DNA from 2 places in the Dehalobacterium formicoaceticum genome. Region 1 is predicted to be linked to the other one. Evidence: predicted binding sites of a transcription regulator. Region 1 holds the regulator's gene; the other holds the start of a gene.

Region 1 (11,752 bases):
GAAAAATATGCTCGAATGATGCAATCTACAGCTCCCCTGGAATTTGCCCAATTTCAGGATCAACTGCCGCCTTTAAACCAGGAAATGATCCGGTTAATTGATGATATTGTTACGATCCATTTATTTTGGGAAGAAGAATTAATGACAATCTATCCATATCTTTGCCAAAGAGGACGCCCTGTTTATACCAGTGAAGACACACCCTATGCCACTTCCATTGAAACTTATCTGAGAGGGGAGTTGGGAACCTATTCCCAAAAAACGCTGAACCTGTATTATCAACATATTCTTAAGGAAAAAGCAGAGGGGATCAACGGCAGCAAACGTCTTCTGGAAAATACCGTTAAACGGTATGGGTTTAGCTCCCTGGAAGAAGCAAATGAAAATGTGAAGCTTTCGGCGATGAAAAAATAAGGTGCTTTCGAAGGCTCCTTTCTAATCCTGTTTAATAATGATGGAGGATCACAATTTGATATTTGGATTTGGAATCAGGAAAAAAACCGTGAAAGAATTAAGGAAAAACCGGGGCTATACGGCAGCAGAGTTAGCCCAGCGGTTAAAAATTAACGGGTCCGAAATTTTACGTGTGGATGACCTTCAGCTAAAAGATGTAGAAGAACCTCTCTATAGTATGATTCTCCCCATATTAAGAGGAGATGACGATGATAAAATTCCCTGGTAATATATTTGTTAGGGGGAGGGAAATAATGTTTCCTTATATGATAGCCGAGGATAAAGACACTTATAATTATAAACCAGCGTTCGAATATGCCATAAAGTGCTTTGCGGCGGAAGATCCGCTGAAGATGACGGGAAATAGTGGAGCAATCTTTGATCCAAATCAATCTATGATACGGTTAAAAAGCCTTGGTCAAGTCTTTGATATAAAATATCCGGAGGGTAATATTGTTTTTAGCGGTTCAAAGCATATGCCTACCTGGAATTGGAGATGGCTTATTCTCCACTATCTTTCCCGAGCTGATGCTGCTCCCATTAAAAATAAATTAATCACATACCGCGAGTTAGAACATGGAAACGTCAATTACTCGGCTATTTTGAGTAAATGTATTGATCCTCTTGTAAAAAATCTCTTACAGGAACCGGTAGAGCAAATAAAGGCGGCATGTCTGATACTGGATGCTTCCCTGGAGGAAGGAGCCGACGTTTGTGCTAAAATGCACCTTTTTCCCAGATTCCCCTTAACGATTAAGTTGTGGCTGGGTGATGATGAAATCAAGGGTTCTGCTAATATCCTATTTGATTTAAGTGCTAATCATTATCTGGATACAGAAGCCATTAATGAGGCAGCGATTATGGTTTCATCTTTTTTAATTATGCAATATGAATTAATTTTTTAGAGAAGGGTAGGTAAAAAAGGAAATAACTATTGCAGCATATTGGTGAAAAAGAAGACCTCGTAATGCTTTTTATGATAGTAGGAGAAAATAATAATGGGCAATGTGGATGAATATTTAAAGGTTTTTTGGTCTGCAAACACCAAATCAATAGTTAAGTTCGCAGTTTTATTTGCAATCATCATTATAATATCCGGTGGTATAGATGATGGATTAGCTGGATTTTTAGCTTTTATTTTTTTTATTATATTATTAATACGTGTTTTGCATGTTATTACTGGTTCAAAAAGGATTATGTTAACCGATGATGCAATTGAAATAAATAATAAAAAAATTCCTTGGAATACAATTAGAGAAATAAAATTTGATCGGCAGATTTATAAACCTGGTATTTACGGTTTTGAATTTGCAGGAATTTTAGATGCATTAATTCCTAACCAGGTAATAATTATCTCTATAGATGATCAAATGAAAGTAAGAATTTACCCGCGATTTTATAGAGATAATATAAAACTTCGGAAAAATATTGAGGATTTATGCATTCAAAAAAATATCAAATGGATTATTAGAGATAGGGGCTTATTATAAACACACCACGATTGATTTTTTTGACCTCGGGTTTAGGCTGGAGGACCCTCTCCCGGGTTAAAACAATATCCTAGTTTACATAATTATTATTATAGGAAGTTAACAGTATAACGTCCATCTCCCCCTATGAGACGAGCTTTAATCCTATTGCTGCTCCTATCACCATTGCAATTAATACAAGCCTCCTCCAATCCTTTGAGTCACCATAGAAGATCATTCCAATTAATGCTCCGCCAGATGCGCCAATTCCGGTCCAAATTGCATAAGCAGTTCCCATGGGTAATATTTTTATTGCAAAAGAAAGAAATAATAAACTTGCTCCAAATGTGACTAATAAAAGAATCAGGGATTGCCAGTTACGAACCTTATTAAATTTATATATCGAAGTCACACCAAGCATTTCGAATATCCCTGCTAATATCAAAGAAGCCCATGCCATTAACACTCAGCTCCTTCCTGTTCATTTTCTTCAGTTATCAATTTCAAGCCGATTACACCTATTAATAAAAGTAAAATCAAAAGTATTTTAGCTAATTTAAATGGTTCTCCAAAGAATAAAATCTCAGATATAACAGTTCCTGCTGTGCCTAGGCCTACAAAAACAGAATAGGCAGTGCCTACAGGAAGTTTCCGTCCGACCTTAATCAATAAATAGAAACTAAGAAAGAGGGCAATTGCGGTGACCGTCCAAGTCCAAAAATCATCTGCGTGTTTGAAACCAATCACCCATAGAACTTCAAAAAAAGCGGCAGCAAATACTTGTATCCAGTTTGCATTCATACAAAACCTCCGTTCTTATTCCATTTAAATTTTAAAAAAAACCCAGAAGACAACTGTTATACAGTTTCTCCCAGGCTTTTATCCTTCCGTGACACAGTTAAGCTGTGAGTTTTCTCTCGGACCAGACCAACAAAACGTTGCGGAACCCTAGAAAACATTTTTTATTAAGTTACTTATTTATTATACATAAATTTATTATTTACAGCAAGAATGTTTTTATACTTCAGGTTTTCTAATGTTTTACGATGTTTTACGGCGGCATGTTTTCTTATGACTGGGGTATCATGATGATCTGTCCGGGTATAATTTCTGTTTGTTCTAAATGATTGATTTCTTTAATTTGATAGATTATCTTCCTAAGGTCTTCTTGGCCCTGATAATGTTGCTCAGTTAGATCCCATAAGGTGTCACCGTTTTTAACGATGATTTCCAAATATGCCGAATTGTTTTTTTCCTCTGTAAAATTGGCTGCTAAAGCTCTGAAACCGAGACTAATACATACCATAAGGGCTGCAAAAAACAAGCAGAATGTTTTAAATTTGCTTAAATTTACTTTGACCTTAATATATTTTCTTTTCATATGCATCGCCTCCGAACCAATGTTCCTTTTTTCTTATTATAATCGAACAGAGGTACGTTGTCAATAAAAATTCGAACAAATGTTTGAATTTATTTAGGTTTTATGTTACAATTTAACAAAGTAATTCAACACAAAAATATTTTATTTTTGGGGGTGCTATACATGTACGAAGATTTATCAAAAAGACAAATCGAAATTTTAGATTACATAAAACAAGAAATCAAAACAAAAGGGTATCCTCCCACCGTAAGGGAAATTGGGCATGTTGTTGGTTTGAGCTCCAGTTCCACCGTACATGGCCATCTAACGGTCCTGGAGCAAAAAGGATATATCAGACGAGATCCCACTAAGCCCAGAGCAATTGAAATTACAGACGGCAGTTATATTCAGATGCAAAGAGAGATGGTCAATATCCCGATTATTGGTAAAATTACTGCCGGACTCCCTATCCTGGCGGTTGAAAATGTGGAAGAGCACTTCCCCGTTCCCCTTGATTTTATCAATGCAAAAAATGAATTGTTTATGCTGCATGTTTCGGGAGAGAGTATGATTGAAGCAGGGATTCTGGACGGAGATTATGTCATTGTTGAAAAAACAGACATCGCCGGCAATGGAGATATTGTGGCAGCTTTAATTGATGATGAAGCCACAATTAAAAGATTTTTTAAGGAAAAAGATCACATCCGATTGCAGCCTGAGAATCGTTTCTTGCCTCCTATTATTGTGAATGATGTAAAAATTCTCGGTCGTGTGATTGGATTGTATCGGGCAATGTAAGTAAGCCGGGGTATGCTCAGGAACGATCTTGAAAGCATATGCCTAAAAATAGAAAAATGGCTGCTTCCTTGGGATAGGTAGTTCAGCCATTTTTTTATACTTTTTAAAGTAATCCGTTCATGATCATTTCCCTAATTGTTTCTGTTACTGCCAGTTTCACATGCTGGCGGCTGGTTCCTCCCTGCATATAAACAATATAAGGTTCCCGCATCGGTCCATCAGCACTCAGTTCAATGGAGGAGCCCTGGACAAAGGCACCGGCGGCCATAATGACCTGATCTTCATATCCAGGCATATCCCAGGCAACAGGCGTGACATGGGAATCAATTGGTGAATAGCGTTGGATACCTTGGCAAAAGGCCAGGACCCTTTCCCTGTTTCCCATCTTGATGGCTTGGATAATATCTGTGCGTATGCCATCTTCCTGAGGCATCACTTCCAATCCCAATCCGGCACATAAGGAGGCAGTAAAGACCGCTCCCCATAGAGCTTCTCCCACTACGTGAGGAGCATGAAAAAGACCTTGATAGAAGAGCCGGTTATTACCCAAACTGGGACCGATTTCTCCGCCAATACCGGGAGCTGTTAATCTCATTGCTGCGCGTTCCACTAACTCCTTTTTCCCTACGATATATCCTCCGCAAGGTGCAATACCCCCGCCCGGATTTTTGATTAAAGAGCCGGCAATGAGATCAGCACCCACCTCCAGGGGTTCTTTTTTCTCAACAAATTCTCCATAACAATTATCAACAAAAACAATTACATGGGGCCATCTTGATTTTATCCCTTTCGTCACTACAGCGATTTCATCAATAGTGAGAGAAGGCCGCCACTGGTATCCCTTGGAACGTTGCAGGGATACCATCTTCGTTTTGGGAGAAATGGCATCCAGCACAGTGGTAAGATCAATGCTCCCATCTTCAGCTAAAGGTACTTCCCTGTACGCGATGCCCAATTCTCTCAAGGTGCCCATTTCTTTTTTTTCAGAGCCAATCACTTTGAGCAGGGTATCATAAGGTGTTCCTACTGATAAAAGTTCATCTCCGGGGAAAAGATTTCCGAAATAAGCTAAGGTAATGGCATGGGTTCCGGAAACCACCTGATGGCGTACCAATGCCTCTTCGCCGCAAAAGATTTCCCGATATACTGCCTCCAGCCCATCTCTGCCCACATCATTGTATCCATATCCTGTCGATGATTGCAGATGAAGTTCAGAAATTTTATGATTACGAAAGGCAGTTAAAACCTTATGCAAATTATAGCTGACATTTTCATTGATCTCTTGTTGCGTTTTCTCAGCCGCAGTTTCTGCTAAAACGATGCGTGTGTCCAGTTCCATGCTTTCCTCCCAAAACTATAGTTCAGTATTTTTGTTATGTTTTCTCGTCGCTTTCAAAATATCCAATGTTTCAATGGTCATTAAATCTTCCCGGGAGTTTTTGGGCAGCCCGATTAAACGAACCGCCTGCTGACGCATGGCAGATTCGACGATATTTCTAACATAGCGAGCATTACCGTCATACTCGTGTCCTGTCATTAAGTGGGTACGTAAAATTCGTTCCAAAGTCATCTTGGATTCAGAAGTTAATTGATATTGTCTAGCTTGCACCATCAGATTGGCAATTTCCACTAACTCTTCTATTTTATAATCGGGGAATTCAATCTGCAAGGGAAACCGGGATCTTAAACCGGGATTGGTTTTTAAAAACCAGTCCATCTCACGATTATAACCCGCCAAAATTAATATCATTTGGTCCTTCTTGTCTTCCATGGCTTTTACCAGCACATCAATGGCCTCTTTCCCAAAATCTTTCTCTCCGCCCCGGGCCAGAGAATAAGCTTCATCTATAAAAAGAACTCCGCCGCCGGCTTTTTTGAGCAGTTCTCTGGTTTTCTGGGCTGTGTGGCCAATGTATTCGCCGACTAAATCGGCTCTTTCCACTTCGACTAAGTGTCCTTTTTGTAGAACACCGATTTCTTTAAAAAGTTTGCCAACTATGCGCGCCACGGTAGTTTTCCCTGTACCTGGATTTCCCTTATAAATGGAATGGAGCATTGTCGATTCCGCCATTAAGTTTTCTTTGGAGCGCCTTTTTTGGATTTCGATAAAAGCTTGCACTTCGTAAATTTTTTTCTTTACTTCTTGCAGTCCCACAAGGGATTCCAATTCTTTAAATAACTCTTGAACCTTTGGATTATTGAAGGAGGATGCTTCTTCTTTTTCCTCATTTATGAGTGTTTCATCTCTCTTATTATTTTCCGAATGAGATGAAAGAGTTTCAAATATTCTTTTCCCTCCCGGTTTTAAACACATCTTAATTTCCAAATTTTTCACCTCGTGAAAAGAAGAGGTCATAGTATTATTGTATTTCGCAAAATCATGATTGTGCTTAGCGATAGGAAATTTTGACATCATTTTTCGATCCTAAAGTGAACTCGTTCAGCTAAAGCTGAACATCGGGGCTTCAGACGGGGAATCTACCCCACCTGAAGTGAAAATAGGAGCTCCCACTTATAGAAGTGGGAGTCTTGGAATTTGATAAATCAAGCAGACAAAAGGCACAACGTATTGTGCCTTAATGGGTCATCTCTCCTGTTTTTTCAAGGTCCTTAAACCTACTTATTCCGTGCCTGCATTCAATTATTCCGGTTTCTCCATCATCAGGTTCACCGGTCGGTTAGGCATAATTGTGGAAATGGCGTGTTTATAAACCATCTGTTGTTTCCCATCAACATCCATAACCACAGTAAAACTATCAAATCCTCGGACAAAGCCTTTTATTTGAAAGCCATTTACCAAAAAAATGGTGACACCGGTATTATCTTTACGCACCTGATTTAAGAAAAAGTCCTGTAAATTGAAATTACTCTTCGTCATAAAAATCCCTCCAACATTTGGTATTATATTATTCTACAGGAGCTCCTGTAGTCCCTCCCAATATTTCATAAATTTTTTCACCACAAAGGGTTTTTGTGGAAAAATTCATGACATCAAACCATTTGATTCTTGGATCCCTCTTAAACCAAGTAAACTGTCTTTTGGCAAAATGTCTGGTGTCTCTTTTCAACAGACGAATTCCCTCTTCTTTTGTCACAATTCCCGTGAGATAAGCTGCTATTTGTCGGTATCCTAATCCTTGCATGGATTTCAGACGGGGAGAATAGCCTTTTTTTATAAGTGTTGTCACCTCCTCAATTAGTCCATTTTCTATCATCTGATCCACTCTTTGGTTGATTCTGTCATAAAGAATCCCTCTTTCGCAAAATAAGCCAATCATCTCTATATCATAAGGCCTTTCCTGTTGACGATCTTGTTGTACGTGAGAGATCCTACGCCCCGTTTGATAAAATGTTTCTAAGGCGCGGACAATGCGGCGCAGATCATTAGGATGAAATTTCTCAGCAGTTTCCGGATCTATCTGTACTAATTGATTATATAAATATTGGTTACCCCGTTTTTCAGCATCTTGCATCAATTGATTTCGAAGCTGAGGGTCGTAATCCTCCGGGATAAAATTATAAGGGTCAATCACTGCGTTCACATATAATCCGGTACCGCCAACCAGTATAGGTATTTTACCTCTGGTATTAATATCACGAATTTGATTTCTTGCCAATTGCTGAAAATCAGCTACTGTAAAATTCTCGTCCGGATTCCTGATATCAATGAGATGATGAAGGATCCTTTTTCCACCGGTAGAAACCATCTCTTCGGCTTGAATTTTTGCTGTACCAATATTCATTTCCCGATAAACCTGCATGGAATCGGCAGAAATAATTTCACCGTCCAGCAGGTCAGCAAGCTCAACAGAAATGGCCGATTTTCCCACCGCCGTCGGACCCACGACAACAATCAATTTTTCTTCTGCTCCCATATTACTTTCTCCTTTTCAGCGGCCGGCCAAATTTAAGTACGCAGGAATCTCCTTTTGATCTCCTCATGGGTTAAAAGTATCAGCGTCGGCCTTCCATGGGGGCAGGTAAAAGGATTGTCAGTGCGATCCAACTGTTCTAATAAAAAAGTAATATCTGCTGACGTGATAAAACTATTCCCTTTCACAGCGCTTTTACAAGCCAGGGAAAATAATTTTTCTTCATTGATGATTTCTTTAAGCCGAACCGGAGAATCACTACCTAGTTTTTCCAAAATATCTAATAATAATTCCTGGGAATTCCCTTCAATGTGCCATACCGGTACCCCTCTTAATAAAAAAGTGCGGTCTCCAAAGTGTTCCAGCACAAATCCCAAATCCCCTAATTGAATAATATGATTGATCAGCCAGATCGTTTGGCGGGGTGTAAGCTCAATGGTGATGGGCACCGCAAGCATGTTAGATGCAGAAGGTTGTTCTGCAAACAGTTTTTTGATCTTTTCAAAACGAATTCTTTCATGGGCGGCATGCTGATCAATAATGTAGAGACCTTCATCCCCGGAAGCAATAATATATGTACCTTCGATTTGCCCCAATATTTTCAATGAGGAAAAAAACGGCTTAATTTCCTGAGACTCTGCTTGAAGCACTGAAATATGGGGTTCTTCTTGATCAGAAAAAGATGCTTTATGCTGCTCATTTCCTGCCTGATCATGATAAGAGCCGGTTTGTTCCAGAACAACTCCTCCTGGTGGCTGTTTCATTTTTTCCGGATCAAAACTATATTTTTGGAAAATTTCTTGCTGCTCCGCCGGTTTATTATCTTGCTTTACATTTGTCTTAATCTGTGGAATTGATACTGTCGGATCATTCAAAGCATTGTGGATGGCATGGATTAAAGCTTCTTTAATGGGCTGGAAATCTTTAAACTTAACCTCCAATTTTGCCGGATGCACATTGGCATCAAAAAGCTCCGGTGCCATTTCAAAAAACAAAATGGCGATAGGGTATCTTTTTTGCGGGATTCTGGTATGATAAGCTTCCTCCAGAGCTTCGGAAAGGTCCTTGCTTTTGATGAAACGTCCGTTCAGATAAAAATTATAATACTGGCGTGTTGAGCGGGTCGTTTGGACATTGGAGATATAGCCCCTGATCAGAGGACCATGTTTATATTCCACTTTGGTTAAACTACGCGTAATCTCATTTCCATAAACAGAAAAAATAACCTGGGACAAATTATGATTACCCGGCGTCTTCAATAAGGTTCTTCTCTCATGGACTAATTCAAAAGCAATGTCTGGTCTGGAGATGGCAATTCTGCCCACCATCTCGGAAACCATTCCCAGTTCATTGGAGGGTGACTTGAGAAACTTTTTCCGCGCCGGAGTATTATAAAATAAATTATCGACAATGATTTCGGTCCCGACGGGGGACCCAATTTCCCTGAGATCAGATATTTGATCCCCTTCCACTTGTAAAGAAAAGCCCACAGGGCTTTCTTCGGTGCGCGATGATAAAGTCATTTTGGAAACAGCAGCTATGGAAGGCAAAGCTTCCCCGCGAAAACCCAAGGTGCTTAAAGAATTCAAATCATCGAAAGATATAATTTTACTGGTGGCATGGCGCTGAACTGCCGTAGGTAAATCCTGGGCTTCAATGCCCCACCCATTATCCGTAATTTGAATCCGCTTTGTTCCTCCCTCTTCCAAGTATACTTTAATGCGTGTACTCCCGGCATCGATAGAGTTTTCGATTAATTCCTTGACCACAGAGACAGGTCGTTCCACAACTTCCCCGGCTGCAATCTGATTGGCTGTCAATGGATCCAGAATATTAATTTTCCTCATATCTTACTCCTTTTTATGATTAAACATTCCTAACAAGCACCAAAGTTCCCTGATGAGGATGATCTTAATCCTGATTGGCTAGTTTGCGCTGCCACTGATTAATTTTTAGGAGCGCATCCAAAGGAGTCAGATTGTTCAGATTCAGTGATTCTATTTCAGCAATCACCGGATGTTTAGGTGGTTCAGGAACAAAAAAACTCATTTGCAAGGCATGATTTTTTTCATGTATGGTGCTTTTGTTTTCACCTTTTTCATCCAAGGAAATATCTGTTTCCTCCAGATCCAGCAAAATTTCTTTGGCTCTTGTGAGCACCTCATCCGGTAATCCGGCTAATTTTGCCACTTGAATCCCATAGCTTTTATCCGTCCCTCCCGGAATGATCTTTCTTAAGAAAATAATTTCCCCATCTTTTTCTTTTACCGCCACCGAATAATTTTTCACTGCCGGATATTTTTCCGCCAGCTCTGTTAATTCATGGTAATGGGTGGCAAAGAGGGTCTTAGCGCCAATTTGGGGCTTTAAAATATATTCTACTACAGCCCAGGCAATACTAAGGCCATCGTAGGTACTGGTACCCCGCCCGATTTCATCTAGGATAATCAGGCTATCCTTCGTAGCATGACGCAGGATATTGGCGGTTTCATTCATCTCCACCATAAAGGTACTCTGGCCTCCTGCCAAATCATCTGCTGCCCCCACTCTGGTAAAAATTCGATCTACTAAACCAATTTTTGCACTGGCAGCAGGCACAAAACAGCCGATCTGACTCATCAGGACACATAAGGCCACCTGCCTCATATAAGTTGATTTTCCGGCCATATTTGGGCCTGTGAGCAAACATATTTGGTCCTTGTAATTATCCAAGTAGGTATCGTTGGGAATGTATCCACTGCCGGTAATTCTCTCCACCACGGGATGACGGCCATCTATGATCCGGAGAGTCCCATCCTCAGTAATTTCAGGTTTCACATAGCCATGATCCAAGGAAACCTGGGCAAAGGATAAGAGTACATCCAATTGAGCAACCACCAGCGCCGTTTGCTGAATTCTTTTGGCAGCTAAGGCAATTTTTTCTCTGATTTCATTAAACAGACTGAATTCCCTCAGGGCCAGCTTCTCTCCCGCGCCCAAAATTTTATTTTCCCATTCTTTCAATTCCTCTGTGATGTATCTTTCGGCATTGGACAGGGTTTGTTTGCGCATATAATGATCAGGGACCAGGGATAAATTGGCCTTGGTTACCTCCAAATAATAGCCAAAAACTTTGTTAAATCCGATTTTTAAGGATTTAATCCCTGTGCGCGTTTTTTCTTCCCCTTCCAATTGAGCAATCCATTGTTTTCCGTGCAGGGTGATGGCGCGGAGCTCATCCACTTCCTCCTGATATCCCTCTTTAATAATGCCTCCGTCACGTATCGAGACGGGCGGTTCATCCTGAATGGCTTTTTCAATAAGCTGATAAATATCCTGTATGGGATCCAGCCTTTCTGCCAATTGTGAAAACTGATGATGCTGCAAAGTCTTGATTACCTGATCAATCTCAGGCAGAACCCCCAGAGAATTTTTTAAAGCGATTAAATCTCGTGGGTTGGCATTACCAAAGGCAATTCTGCTCATTAGTCGCTCTAAGTCATATATTTTTTTTAATAATTGACGCAGGTCTTCCCGGGCAAATACATTGTTCATCAATTCTTCGACAGCTTTTAGGCGATTAATAATGTCCTGTTTATTGAGCAAAGGTTTTTCGATCCACTGTTTAATCAACCTGGCTCCCAGGGCTGTATTGGTCCGATCCAAAACCCAAAGCAAAGATCCTTTTCTTTGACGATCACGCATGGTAGCAGTAAGCTCCAAGTTTCTTCTGGTGCTTTGGTCAATCATCATAAAAGAAGAAACGGAATAAACCTGAAGATCCTCAAGATAAGCTAAATCTCTTTTTGGGTGCCGGATAA
Region 2 (11,752 bases), 630 kb from region 1:
TTGCCCAGGAATATCTGGAAGGATCTTTTATTGATCAGGGGCTGCTCACTAAAAACTATCCGGGCAAGGATCTTCATACCTTATATATTGCTGAAATAAAGAAAATTCTAGTTGCAGATGTGTGCGCGTAAGTCGGGTCCGATACCCCTTAGCAAGTCGGCTCCCTCCTGATGCGTGGAAAGCCATAGGGGCAAATCCTGATCCTCAAGAATCACCGGCATCCGATCATGAATGGACACCAGGGAAGCATTGGCTGCGGTAGTCAAAATCACAAAAGCCCGGTACATGCGGCCGGTTTTATCGTCTTTAAATTGGTTGTACAGACCGGCCATATAGAGAATTTCCTGATGGGGCAAATATAAAAAATATTTGTCCTTTTTCTTTTTGCCCACATCCTTCCATTCAAAAAATCCGCTGGCAGGAATAACACAGCGTTGGGCGGCCAGAGAGGAACGGAACATTTTTTTGGTGTCCGCTGTTTCCTGACGGGCATTGATGATCACCCCCGGGCTATTCCAGCGGGGATACCCCCATTTCAGGGGAACCGCCTGGGATCCCCCTCCCTCTTTGGGCAGAAGAACCGGGGCCACATTGGTGGGAAAGATCTCTCCCGTCTTCATCGCCTCCTGCTCCGGGGTTCCGGCAAAATTCTCTTCAATTTCCTGAAGTATCTTTCTCATCTCCAAGTGATCTTCCTCATCAATGATGGCATAGCGACCGCACATGATGGTTACCCCCTATTATTCTGATTTTTAATCTTCCTTTTAGATTTCCTTTTAGGTTTCCCTTTAGGTTTCTTTTTTTAATCCTTTTTCCCTTCAACAAACCAACGATCTTCTTCCAAAAACAAAAAGGTTTCCCGTCCCCAAATACAGCAGGTGTAACGCATCCCGCAGCCCCCGGCTTTCAAGCTGGCCGCCGGCCGCACGTCCAGCACCCGGTCAATTTCGAAACGACGCCCATCTTCCCAGATAACACTTTGGGGAACCAGTCCTCCCTCTTTATCGAAACGGGCTGTAACATCCACGTAAACCTTCCGTGTCATTTTATCATCTCCTTACATCATACCCTGATCCAATCATGAAATCTGCTCATGCCTATTTATGAAAGTACCCGACAGGATGAATCACATGCTCTTCTTTGGGATTGAGGCCGGTGAGTTTCCGATCCTCCAGCATCATCCCCCGCTGAATACTGAAATAGCCAAATCTTTTTCGGAGGATATCCACAGTCCGCTCCAGATCCTCCCGGCGTTTCCGTTCTGCCTCATTGATGAACAGAGAAACCTGCAGCGGTTCTCCCTCCGGAACAAAGTCCATGCCCCGGACACCAATGCTCCTTAAGGGCTTATCCCAGGAATAATTTTTGGCAAACAGCTCCAAGGCCAAAAGAGCAATTTCCCCGGACAGGTTTGTGGGCCTTTCCAGTCTTCCCTGGCGTTCAAAAACAGCCAGATCCGTATCCCGTACATGAATCTGCACCCGGCGGCACCTGAAACCATGGGACCGCATCCGGGCAGCCACGCTTTCCGCCAATACGTAGATCACCAGGCGCACATCCTCATTATTCACCAGGTCCCGGGGGGTGGTGGTACTGTTGCCGATGGATTTAATAATACCTTCATAGCCAAAGGGAGCCACGGGAGAGATATCCTCCCCGTTGGCAAAGGACCATAAAATATCCCCCCATTTCCCCAGGAGAAAATGAAGAAAATATTGACTGGTCCGGGCCAGATCCCCAATGGTACGAATCATATACCGCCTTAGTTTTTTATCTGTGGAGCGCCCTACATAGAGGAGATCGGACACCGGGAGGGGCCAGGCCAGGCTGCGAAAGTTTTCCCGGGAAAGCACCGTGGTGGCATCCGGTTTTTTCATATCCGAGCCTAATTTTGCAAAAATTTTATTGTAGCTCACGCCCACGGAAGCAGTGATCCCCAGTTGAAATTTAATACGCTCCCGGATTTCATCGGCAATTTCCTTGCCCGTGCCATAAAGTTTGGCACTGTGGGTGACATCCAGCCAGGCTTCATCAATGCCAAAAGGTTCGATTTGGTCCGTATAGGTTAAATAGATCTCCCGAGCCAAACGAGCAAAGCGGAGATAAAGGCTGAAATTGGGGGGCACCACCACTAGATCCGGACACTTTCGGCGAGCTTGCCATAAAACTTCCCCGGTTTGAATGCCTAATTTCTTGGCCGGATAATTTTTCGCCAGCACAATCCCGTGCCGTAAAGTAGGATCCCCGCCCACCACTACCGGCTTTTCCCGGAGTTCCGGCCGGTACAGACACTCCACGGAAGCATAAAAATTATTCAGATCCGCATGCAGAATAACTCGATCCAAGAAAAACACCTCACATCTAGAACATGTGTTTGGTTAAAGTATAGCGGCTTTCTCAGAAAAAATCAAGGCTGGGCAAGGATAAAAATATTCTTAAATTTGATAGAATCACCTGACAGAATATGTTATACTGAAAAAAAGATTTGTCTTACTTTAATAGCAATTCCCCATCATTATCATTATAAAGAAAATTTGGCTTACGCCAAGCCGAAGGCTTTGCGTAAGCCTTCGTTGCACTCAATAAAATTCCGGACTGATTCCTAAACCAAGATAGGAGGAAAAAAGATGAGTTTTTTCACTGATCAAATACAAAGTCACAAGGGTTCCAGCCCTTGCCTGTTTTATCCTATGGCGCCCAAAATGGAAATTTCTATGACGGAGCTTTTAACGGACAGTAAGGTGCAGGAACGGGTGCTGACGAAAATAGCCCACGGCTATCCTGTAAATGCCGTGATCCGTATGACCGAGCTTTGGTGCGAAGGAGCCTCCTTCGGTATGTCTTGCACTATAGCAGATGATTCTTTTCCCCGGTTAGGTGATCCCATATGCACAGAGCCCCAAGCTCTGGCAGATGTAAAAATCCCCCAAATTGAAAATAAGACCACCGCCCCCTTGATTGAGGCAGTGCGCCTGGCTGTGCCCAAGATAGAGAAGCCTTTAATTATCGGTGTCACGGGCCCCTTTACCCTGGCTTCTGTTTTGAATGGTGTCGAAAATATTATGATGACCTGTATGACAGCCCCGGATCAGATTCACGATTTTTTAAGCCGCATCACGGATTATATAATTGAATATATCTCTGCCTATAAATCTGTGGGTGCCGCGGGAATTATTTTAGCGGAGCCTTCCGCCAGCATGATCTCCCCCGCCATGATGGAGGAATTCTCCAATGCTTATATTCAAAAAATAATCAAAGCCGTGCAGGACGACACTTTCTCTCTCATCTATCATAATTGCGGCGCCGTTAATCCCCATTTAAAGACCATCTCCCAGCTGGATGCAGATGCTTTCCACTTTGGCAGCGATGTGGATATGGGTCTGGCTCTGGATATCCTGGGCAAGAATAAGTTTGTCATGGGCAATGTTGACCCCCGTTTATTTATCACAGCCACACCCGATGAAATCGAAAAGCAAACGACAGCGCTCCTGAATACCTATGGAGAGAGAGACAATTGGAGACTCTCCACAGGATGTGATTTGTCGCCGGATTCCTCCATGGAAAATGTGGAATGTTTCCTGCAGACAGCAAATCGTTTTTAAAAAAGTTTTACTCTATAAAAAGCCTCTGCATGGCACTTATCCATGCAGAGGCTTTGGTTTTACTTTCAGAAGGTATAGGTTTGTAAATGATGAAAGTATAAGTGCAACTACGGCTTCCGCCGTCGCCAGAGGCTTGGCGTAAGCCAAGTTTCCTAATGAATTTCAAGTATTAAATTGGCATTAAATTACCCCATAATTTTACTTAGGGCCATTTCCCGACCAGCTTCCAGGTGATCCCGCCGCAAAATATCCAGGGCTTCCAGGAAGCGTTCCTCCCGGATCGCTTCCACAAATTGATACAGGGCCTCCAGAACCTCCCTGACATAGCCTGTTTCCTTTTGGGCGTTAATGCCAATGCGGATCAATTCATCCTGATTCCCCCGATAAATACGGTTAATGCGCTCATTTCCATAGATGCTGACAATCTCCATATGCATTTCCGTATCTGCCCGTTCCCATTCGTATGGATCCCGCTGAGCTGCCTTCATCCGCACTACTTTCTCCTCAATGCGATGAGCATACTCCCAGGTCTTTTCCTGATCAAAGATCATTTTTAAAGCATTTTCCTCCAATAAACTGCGTAATTGAAAAATCTCCAGGACATCCTGACGGGTGATTTCCTTGACGCGCATTTTTTTGCGAAAATCAGCGACAATCCAGCCCTCGATTTGCAAACGATGCACCGCCATACGCACCGGCATGCGGCTGGTCTTCAGTTCTTCTGCCAGCTTCGCTTCCGTGAGAAAAGAGCCGGGAGCATAGGTCAGATTTAATATTTTTCTCTTAATATTATCATAGGCCATCTCAGACAAAGATTGATGATTATCCATCAAGCTACCTCATTTCCGTTCACATATACCGGTACCCCCGGTTTCTGCCCCGCAAGAAATCCGGCCCGCTCCAAAATCCATGCCGGTGAGGGAGGCAGCAACTTCTTGAAAGCGTAGTCCCGGCCCAAATGGCTGTAGGTCTCCTTGCCTAAACGATGATAGGGCAGGATCTCGATCCCTTTAAGTTTTTTGAGGGAGCGGCAAAATGCTCCTGTTGCTGCCAGATTATCATCAGAATCGTTAAGACCCGGGATCAGAGGAATACGCACCATGATTTCCACGGGATGGGAAGACTGATCAATGCGCCGGATATTGTCCAGAATCAGGCTATTATCCACACCCACCCATTGCTGATGAAGATCACGATCCATCAGCTTTAAGTCTACATAGAGGTTCTGCAGGAAGGGCAGGATCTTTTCCATTTCGCCCCAGGGAGCATAACAGCTGGTTTCCAAGGCGGCAGGAATGCCCCGTCTTCCACACGCCCTGAGCACCGCTGCCGTAAAATCAACCTGACTTAAAGCTTCACCTCCGCTGACGGTTACCCCGCCTCCGGAGTGGAAAAAGAAAATTTCATCCTTGGAGATTTCTTTAATAACTTCTTCAACAGTCATAATGCTCCCATATTGCTTCCAGGCCCTATGGGGGCATTTGACGACACAAAGAAAACAACGACTGCATTTGGTCTGATCAACTGACACCTTTGACACCTTTGATACCTCTGAACTTAAATGCAGAGCTCCGGCGGGACAGGAGGCAACACAACGACCGCATCCCATGCAGCGTCCTGCGTCGTATCCTTTTTCCGGCGCCCGGCATTGGGATTCCGGGGTGGAGCACCAGGAGCATTGCAGGGGACAGCCTTTTAAAAACAGCACTGTGCGGAGTCCTGCTCCGTCATGAATGGAGGTGCGCTCAATTCTAAGCACTGTACCCATAAGCGACAAATCATCCTTCATCCCATCACCCCACTGAGATTCCATGCTGCACCGTACGTCCGATGATATCATCCTGAACGTCTTTGCCCAATTCCACAAAGTAGGCGGTATATCCGGCCACCCGCACCAAAAGACCCCGATAAGCCTCCGGATTTTTCTGGGCCTGAATCAGTTTTTTCTGGTCAATGACATTGAACTGCACATGATAAACCCCCAGGCTGCACATGCTCTTGAGGAGGGCCATCATCTGAGTAATGCCGTTTTCTGTAGCAAGCATGGCCGGTTCCACCTTCATATTTAAAAGAGTCCCCTGAACAAAACGGTCATGGGGAATATTGGCAACGGATTTCAACACCCCGCTGGGCCCGTTGACATCAGTCCCTCCGCTGGGGCTGACCCCGTCCGCCAAAGGCTTCCAGGCACGGCGTCCGGAAGGTAGAGCACCCACCTCCAAGCCAAAAGGGGTATTTCCGGAAACAGGCAAAATGCCTGGTGTCATCCGGCCGAATTTGCTGCTGTATTTTTCAATTTCGTCCGCGATAAAGGTGAGGAGATCCCCCGCCAGATCATCAACCATGGGATCATCATTGCCATATTTGGGAGCATCCAGGCAGAGTTTTAAAAGATCCCCACGCCCTGCAAAATCCTGATCGAGAGCAGTTAAAAGTTCCTCCATGGTCATCTGCTTGGTTTCATAAACAAGATGCCGTACCGCGGCCACACTATTGATCAAATCCGCTACGCCAATTAAAATAATGCCATTGCCCACATTGTATTTAGCGCCTCCCCAGGCGTAATCCTGACACTTTTCAATACAATCTTTGAAGGTCAGGGACAGGGCAGGGACAGGACGATTCATACAGATTTCATCGATGACATGACTTCCTTTTACCACTGCCCGGACAGCATAAGCGATTTGACTTTTCAGCGCCTCCAGAAACTCCTGATAAGTTTCAAACCGGGCGGCATCCCCGGTGCAGCAGGAAATCGTTTGGCCGCTCTTCCTGTTTTGCCCATTTAGAAGGGCAAATTCCACCATGCTCCCCAAATTAATATCCGCCAAAGCTGTGTATTGACGCATGCGCCCTTCCAAATTAGTCTCTACGCAGCCGCAGGGGTTCCAATCAAAGGCTTCTTTTAGAGGTACCCCTTTGTTCATAATCATGCGAATTCCCATATCATCATTGTGAAAGGCGGGGAATCCCGTGCCCAAGCTGATTAATTCCACGACCTTGCGCAAAAAGGCAGTGGGGTTCTTGGCCAGACTATAACGTACTGACAGGGAGGGTTGATATAACTGCACATCCATGGTGGCCTGGAGCATCATATAGGACAGATCATTCACCGCATCCCGTCCGGTTCCGTCCACGCCCCCGACGCAGACATTTTGAAACATGGGGTAACCTGCGGCAAACTCCGCGGTGATCGCATCCTGGAAAAGACAAGGCTCGCTGAATTTTACCCATAAACAATCCAGAAGCTCCTGGGCCTGCTCCGGGGTAATACGTCCGGCCTTCAGATCTGCCTGATAATAGGGCCAGAGATATTGATCCATGCGTCCCGGATTATAGCTGGCGGCATTTTGTTCCATAAAAATACATATTTGATAAAAATACAAAGACTGTATGGCTTCCCGGAAGGTACGGGCAGGAAACGCCGGCACCCAGCGGCACACCCGGGCGATCTCCTCCAGTTCTTCCTTGCGCTTAGGATCTTGCTCTGAAGGGGCTAATCTTTCCGCTGCTGTGGCATATCGCTCCGCCAAATCCATAATCCCTTCCGCAACAATCCGCAGAGATTGTAAATAATAATCCTTTTCGTAATCCCCGGGGCGGGTCAGGTCAAATTGAGCCTGGCGGATATCTATTTTTTGGACAATCCCGGTAATCCCCTCCCGGATCAGCCACTCGTAGCCGGCTGTCGTTTCACCAAAGCCGCGCACCGCTTTCCGGTCAATGTAGATTACCCCGTGATCCCGTAATTCCCGGGTATCCTCGGGGATTTGAGCCAGCCATTCCTCATAGTTGGAACGTCCTCTCCAATATGGACGGATTTCTTCCTCGAAAATTTTCCGATCCTCCTCCTTCAATTCAAAAGGATCATAGCGCCGTGCACTGATGGTATCCAGTTCATCATTTAACACGGACCAGCAAGTATCGGCACACAAAATACCTCCCCGCAGCTTGCTGCCGGAACAGCCCACAATCAGTTCGTCCTCCCAGATGGTCACCGTCTTTTCCCGGCATTGCCGGCGAAAAGCCCTGGCCTTCTGTAACACCAGGGGCTCCCCTCCTGCTTCCTGAAAGCCTGCAGTGAGAATACGGGCATTTTCCAAATCCATTTCCGGCCGGGTATGAAGGACTCTTTCTTTCAAACGATTAATACGCTTCATATATGAGGGGTTTTCAATGGACTCTGTCATTATGGACACCTCCCAGAATATTTAAACTTACCAGGTTTATTATTTTATGTATCATAACGGAGCCCATATTTATTTTGGGATCCCAAATGCATAATAACATATGAAAAATATTTTTTCAATATAATCTCATTTTGATTATTTTTCTTTGGTTCAGAAAGATGAATGATCATATTTGTCACTCTCTGCAAGTCATCTTTCGTGGGTAATAGTGACAATTAGTTCTCGGATAAATCCTTGTCTCTGGGAGAAAATAAACTCTATCAAAGGATTAGGGTGAAATGATATGAAAAAAATAAAGGACAGATTTGCTTTAGGTATTATTTGCGGCTTAGGAGGCAATATCAGCAAACGCATCCTGGAAAACTATTTTATTAAAATCGGGTTTTCAAATAGTAGCGGAAGAAAAACCGCCGCCGGTATATTTCTTAAAAAACATCAAATCTCCAAACCTTATGGCAAAGTGGTTGGTGAAATTGCCGATCATATGATTGCCGCCGGACTGGGTGTCACCTGTGTCTATTGGCTCTCCTTTATGGGAAAGGATCACTACCTTTTAAAGGGAGGCGGTCTGGGGGCAGCGGAATGGACATCCCTATACGGGGTGGCGTCACATTTAGGAGCAACCCACATTTTCCCGGTTAGCCCCAAAGATGCCGTGGCAAACTTTCTTTCCCATGTGGCCTTTGGCACCACAAAAACATTTCTAGCCGTCCGTCTGGGAGATGAAGAACTGTTTAACCCACGAAATTTATCCCACAAAATTAATCATCATCAAAGGCAGTTTTCTATTCCTTTACGAGGAAACGATAGCCTTTGTCCTCCAGCGGCCGCTCCGATAGCAGATCAGGGAGATCAAACAGTAACAGCCAGCGTTCCAGGCTGCAGGCAGACTTAAATATATGGAACGAAAATCAATGAAAGCTGCCGCCATGAGATAAGAAAACCGCCTCTACAGATACCTGCTGGTTCTGTTACGACGGTTTTATTTAAGACATTGGTTAGCTTTAGCTATTTATCAAATTCCAAGACTCCCATTTCTATAAGTGGGAGTTCCTATTTTACCTCAGGTGGGGTAGATTCCCCATCTGAAGCCCCGATGTCCAGCTTTAGCTGAACGAGTTCACTCTATCACTTTATATCCCCGTGATATTCCTGGAGACTCTTGGGTGCGGTATTGTCCCGGGCTTCAAGAAAGGCTTCAATCCCAGCTGCGCTGGCCTTGCCCGCGGCAATGGTGGTCATATAAGGTACATGATGCTTAATCGCAGCCTTCCTCATGTAGGAATCATCCTTTTGCCCTACTTCCCCGGTGGGGGTGTTAATAATAAAATGAATCTCCCCATTGGTAATACTGTCCAGAATGTTGGGCCGGCCTTCGAATAATTTTTTGATCATTGCGGCGGGAATGTTGTTTTCGATCAGAAAACGATAAGTTCCTTCTGTAGCCTTAATCTCAAAACCTAATTCGGCAAATTTTCGGGCAGCATCCAACACATCTGCTTTATCCTCATTCCGTACACTGATCAGCACCGTGCCTTCTGTAGGCAAGGAGCTCTGGGTAGCTTCCTGAGCCTTATAGAAAGCCATGCCGAAAGAATCGGCCAAACCTAAAACCTCTCCGGTAGAGCGCATCTCTGGCCCCAGTAAAGGATCGACTTCCGGAAACATATTAAAGGGGAAGACCGTTTCTTTGACCCCAAAATGAGGAATCTTCCTGGCCTTTAAAGCGGTCACATCGTATTTTTCACCTCGTGCCTCAGCCATCATGATCTCCGTGGCAATGGGTACCATGGAAATATTGCATACCTTGGAGACCAAAGGCACAGTACGGGAGGCTCTGGGATTGGCTTCCAGCACATAAACCTGATCCTGATAGATAGCGTATTGAATGTTCATCAGACCCACAACATTTAACTCAATGGCAATTTTTTCGGTATATTCATTGATCGTCTTTAAGTGCTTTTCAGGGATCGTGATGGGAGGAATCACACAAGCGGAATCACCGGAATGAATGCCTGCGTACTCCACATGCTCCATCACTGTGGGCACAAAAGCCTCCGTGCCGTTAGAAATGGCATCAGCTTCTGATTCAATGGCATGTTCCAAAAACTTATCAATTAAAATCGGATTGTCTGAAGACAGATTTTCAGCTCCGCTGATATAACGGCGCAGCATTTCCTCATTGTAAATGCACTCCATGCCCCGTCCGCCTAACACATAGGAAGGGCGTACCATTACAGGATAACCAATCTTACGAGCAATGGTTAAGGCTTCTTCCAGGTTGCCCGCCATCCCCGCCTCCGGCATGGGAATGTTTAATTTTTCCATGGCCATTTTGAACATATCCCGGTCTTCTGCCAAATCAATGGATTGCAGAGAAGTACCTAAAATGCGTACCCCTTCCCGGGCTAATTCCCCGGCAATATTCAAAGGAGTCTGTCCGCCAAATTGCACAATAATCCCAATGGGGTTTTCCTTGCGGTAAATGCTTAAAACATCCTCTACCGTAAGGGGTTCAAAATATAATTTATCTGAGGTATCATAATCCGTGGATACGGTTTCCGGATTACAGTTGACAATAATGGTTTCGTAACCCATTTCCCTGAGGGCAAGAGCGGCATGAACACAGCAATAGTCAAACTCAATCCCTTGACCGATCCGATTGGGGCCGCCGCCTAAAATCATCACTTTTTGCCGGTCACTGACCTGGGTCTGATCCGGTGCATTATAAGTGGAAAAGTAATAATAGGTATTCTCTACCCCGCTCACCGGCACCGCCTCCCAGCCTTCCGTAACGCCTAAAGCAATGCGCCGGTCACGGATTTCCTTTTCCGGCAGTTCCAGGATGGCCGCCAGATAACGGTCGGCAAAGCCGTCTTTCTTGGCGCGAACCAAAAGATCATCAGGAAGGCGGCTATTTTTGTATTGAAGCAGCTCCTCCTCCAGAAGAACCAAGGCTTGCATTTCTTCGATGAACCATTTTTTTACAAAGGTCAGACGCTGCAGTTCTTCAATATCGGCGCCCTTACGTAAAGCCTCATACATAAGGAAATGCCGTTCACTGGAGGGTTCCGCCAAGCGGTTCAGTAACTCTTCTAAGGAGAGCTCATGAAAGTCCTTGGCAAAACCCAGTCCGTAACGGCCGATTTCCAGGGAGCGAATTGCTTTTTGAAAAGCTTCCTTGTAATTCTTGCCAATGCTCATCACTTCCCCGACAGCTTTCATCTGGGTGCCTAATTTATCTTCTACACCCTTAAATTTTTCAAAGGCCCAGCGGGCAAACTTAATTACCACATAGTCTCCGGAAGGGGTATATTGATCCAAAGTCCCTTCCCGCCAATAAGGAATCTCATCCAGGGTTAAGCCAACGGCCAGAAGGGCGGAAACAAAAGCGATGGGAAAGCCGGTAGCCTTGGAGGCCAGGGCAGAGGAGCGGGAGGTCCGGGGGTTAATTTCAATAACCACGATTCGATCCGTCTTGGGATCATGGGCAAATTGGACGTTGGTGCCGCCAATCACCTCGATGGCTTCCACAATATCATAAGCATATTTTTGCATCCGTTCCTGCAGTTCCCTGCTGATAGTCAGCATGGGGGCAGCACAAAAAGAATCCCCGGTATGGACACCGATGGGATCAATATTTTCGATGAAACAAACGGTAATCATTTGATTTTTGGCATCACGCACTACTTCCAGTTCCAACTCTTCCCAGCCCAGAACAGATTCTTCTACCAGTATCTGTCCCACCATGCTGGCGGCAATACCCCGGTTGGCTACTGTTCTTAATTCTTCAATGTTATAAACCAGGCCGCCGCCGGTGCCCCCCATGGTATAGGCAGGGCGGATAACCACCGGGTAACCCAGCCGGTCTGCGATTTTTTCCGCTTCCTCCACAGAGTAAGCAGGTTCACTTTTTGGCATCTCAATGCCCAGTTTATTCATGGTTTCTTTAAAAATGAT

The links. The regulator LexA, encoded in region 1, represses DNA repair genes until DNA is damaged. The targets are predictions, from matches to a motif close to CNAACANNTGTTNG.
Region 2: dinB (DNA polymerase IV) is a predicted target of LexA. The motif match lies at 2,364-2,377, and genes of this name have one in related genera.

What each region holds. Positions count from the first base shown of each region.
Region 1 is NZ_CP022121.1:2,713,527-2,725,278, reverse strand. It holds gene CEQ75_RS13170 (DUF4125 family protein) at 1-414, shown strand, start outside; gene CEQ75_RS13165 (transcriptional regulator) at 470-682, shown strand; gene CEQ75_RS13160 (DUF3786 domain-containing protein) at 708-1,358, shown strand; gene CEQ75_RS13155 (hypothetical protein) at 1,452-1,943, shown strand; gene CEQ75_RS13150 (DMT family transporter) at 2,068-2,382, opposite strand; gene CEQ75_RS13145 (DMT family transporter) at 2,382-2,723, opposite strand; guanidine-I (ykkC/yxkD leader) riboswitch at 2,789-2,885, opposite strand; gene yneA (cell division suppressor protein YneA) at 2,992-3,303, opposite strand; gene lexA (transcriptional repressor LexA) at 3,466-4,080, shown strand; gene CEQ75_RS13130 (methionine gamma-lyase family protein) at 4,184-5,419, opposite strand; gene CEQ75_RS13125 (AAA family ATPase) at 5,435-6,394, opposite strand; gene hfq (RNA chaperone Hfq) at 6,722-6,958, opposite strand; gene miaA (tRNA (adenosine(37)-N6)-dimethylallyltransferase MiaA) at 6,987-7,955, opposite strand; gene mutL (DNA mismatch repair endonuclease MutL) at 7,988-9,799, opposite strand; partial or broken gene mutS (DNA mismatch repair protein MutS) at 9,864-11,752, opposite strand, start outside.
Region 2 is NZ_CP022121.1:3,342,921-3,354,672, forward strand. It holds gene CEQ75_RS16240 (flavin reductase) at 1-131, shown strand, start outside; gene CEQ75_RS16245 (SOS response-associated peptidase) at 108-725, opposite strand; gene CEQ75_RS16250 (hypothetical protein) at 803-1,045, opposite strand; gene dinB (DNA polymerase IV) at 1,098-2,345, opposite strand; gene CEQ75_RS16260 (uroporphyrinogen decarboxylase family protein) at 2,628-3,602, shown strand; gene CEQ75_RS16265 (GntR family transcriptional regulator) at 3,788-4,432, opposite strand; gene CEQ75_RS16270 (glycyl-radical enzyme activating protein) at 4,432-5,415, opposite strand; gene CEQ75_RS16275 (glycyl radical protein) at 5,396-7,792, opposite strand; gene CEQ75_RS16280 (hypothetical protein) at 8,076-8,687, shown strand; gene carB (carbamoyl-phosphate synthase large subunit) at 8,921-11,752, opposite strand, start outside.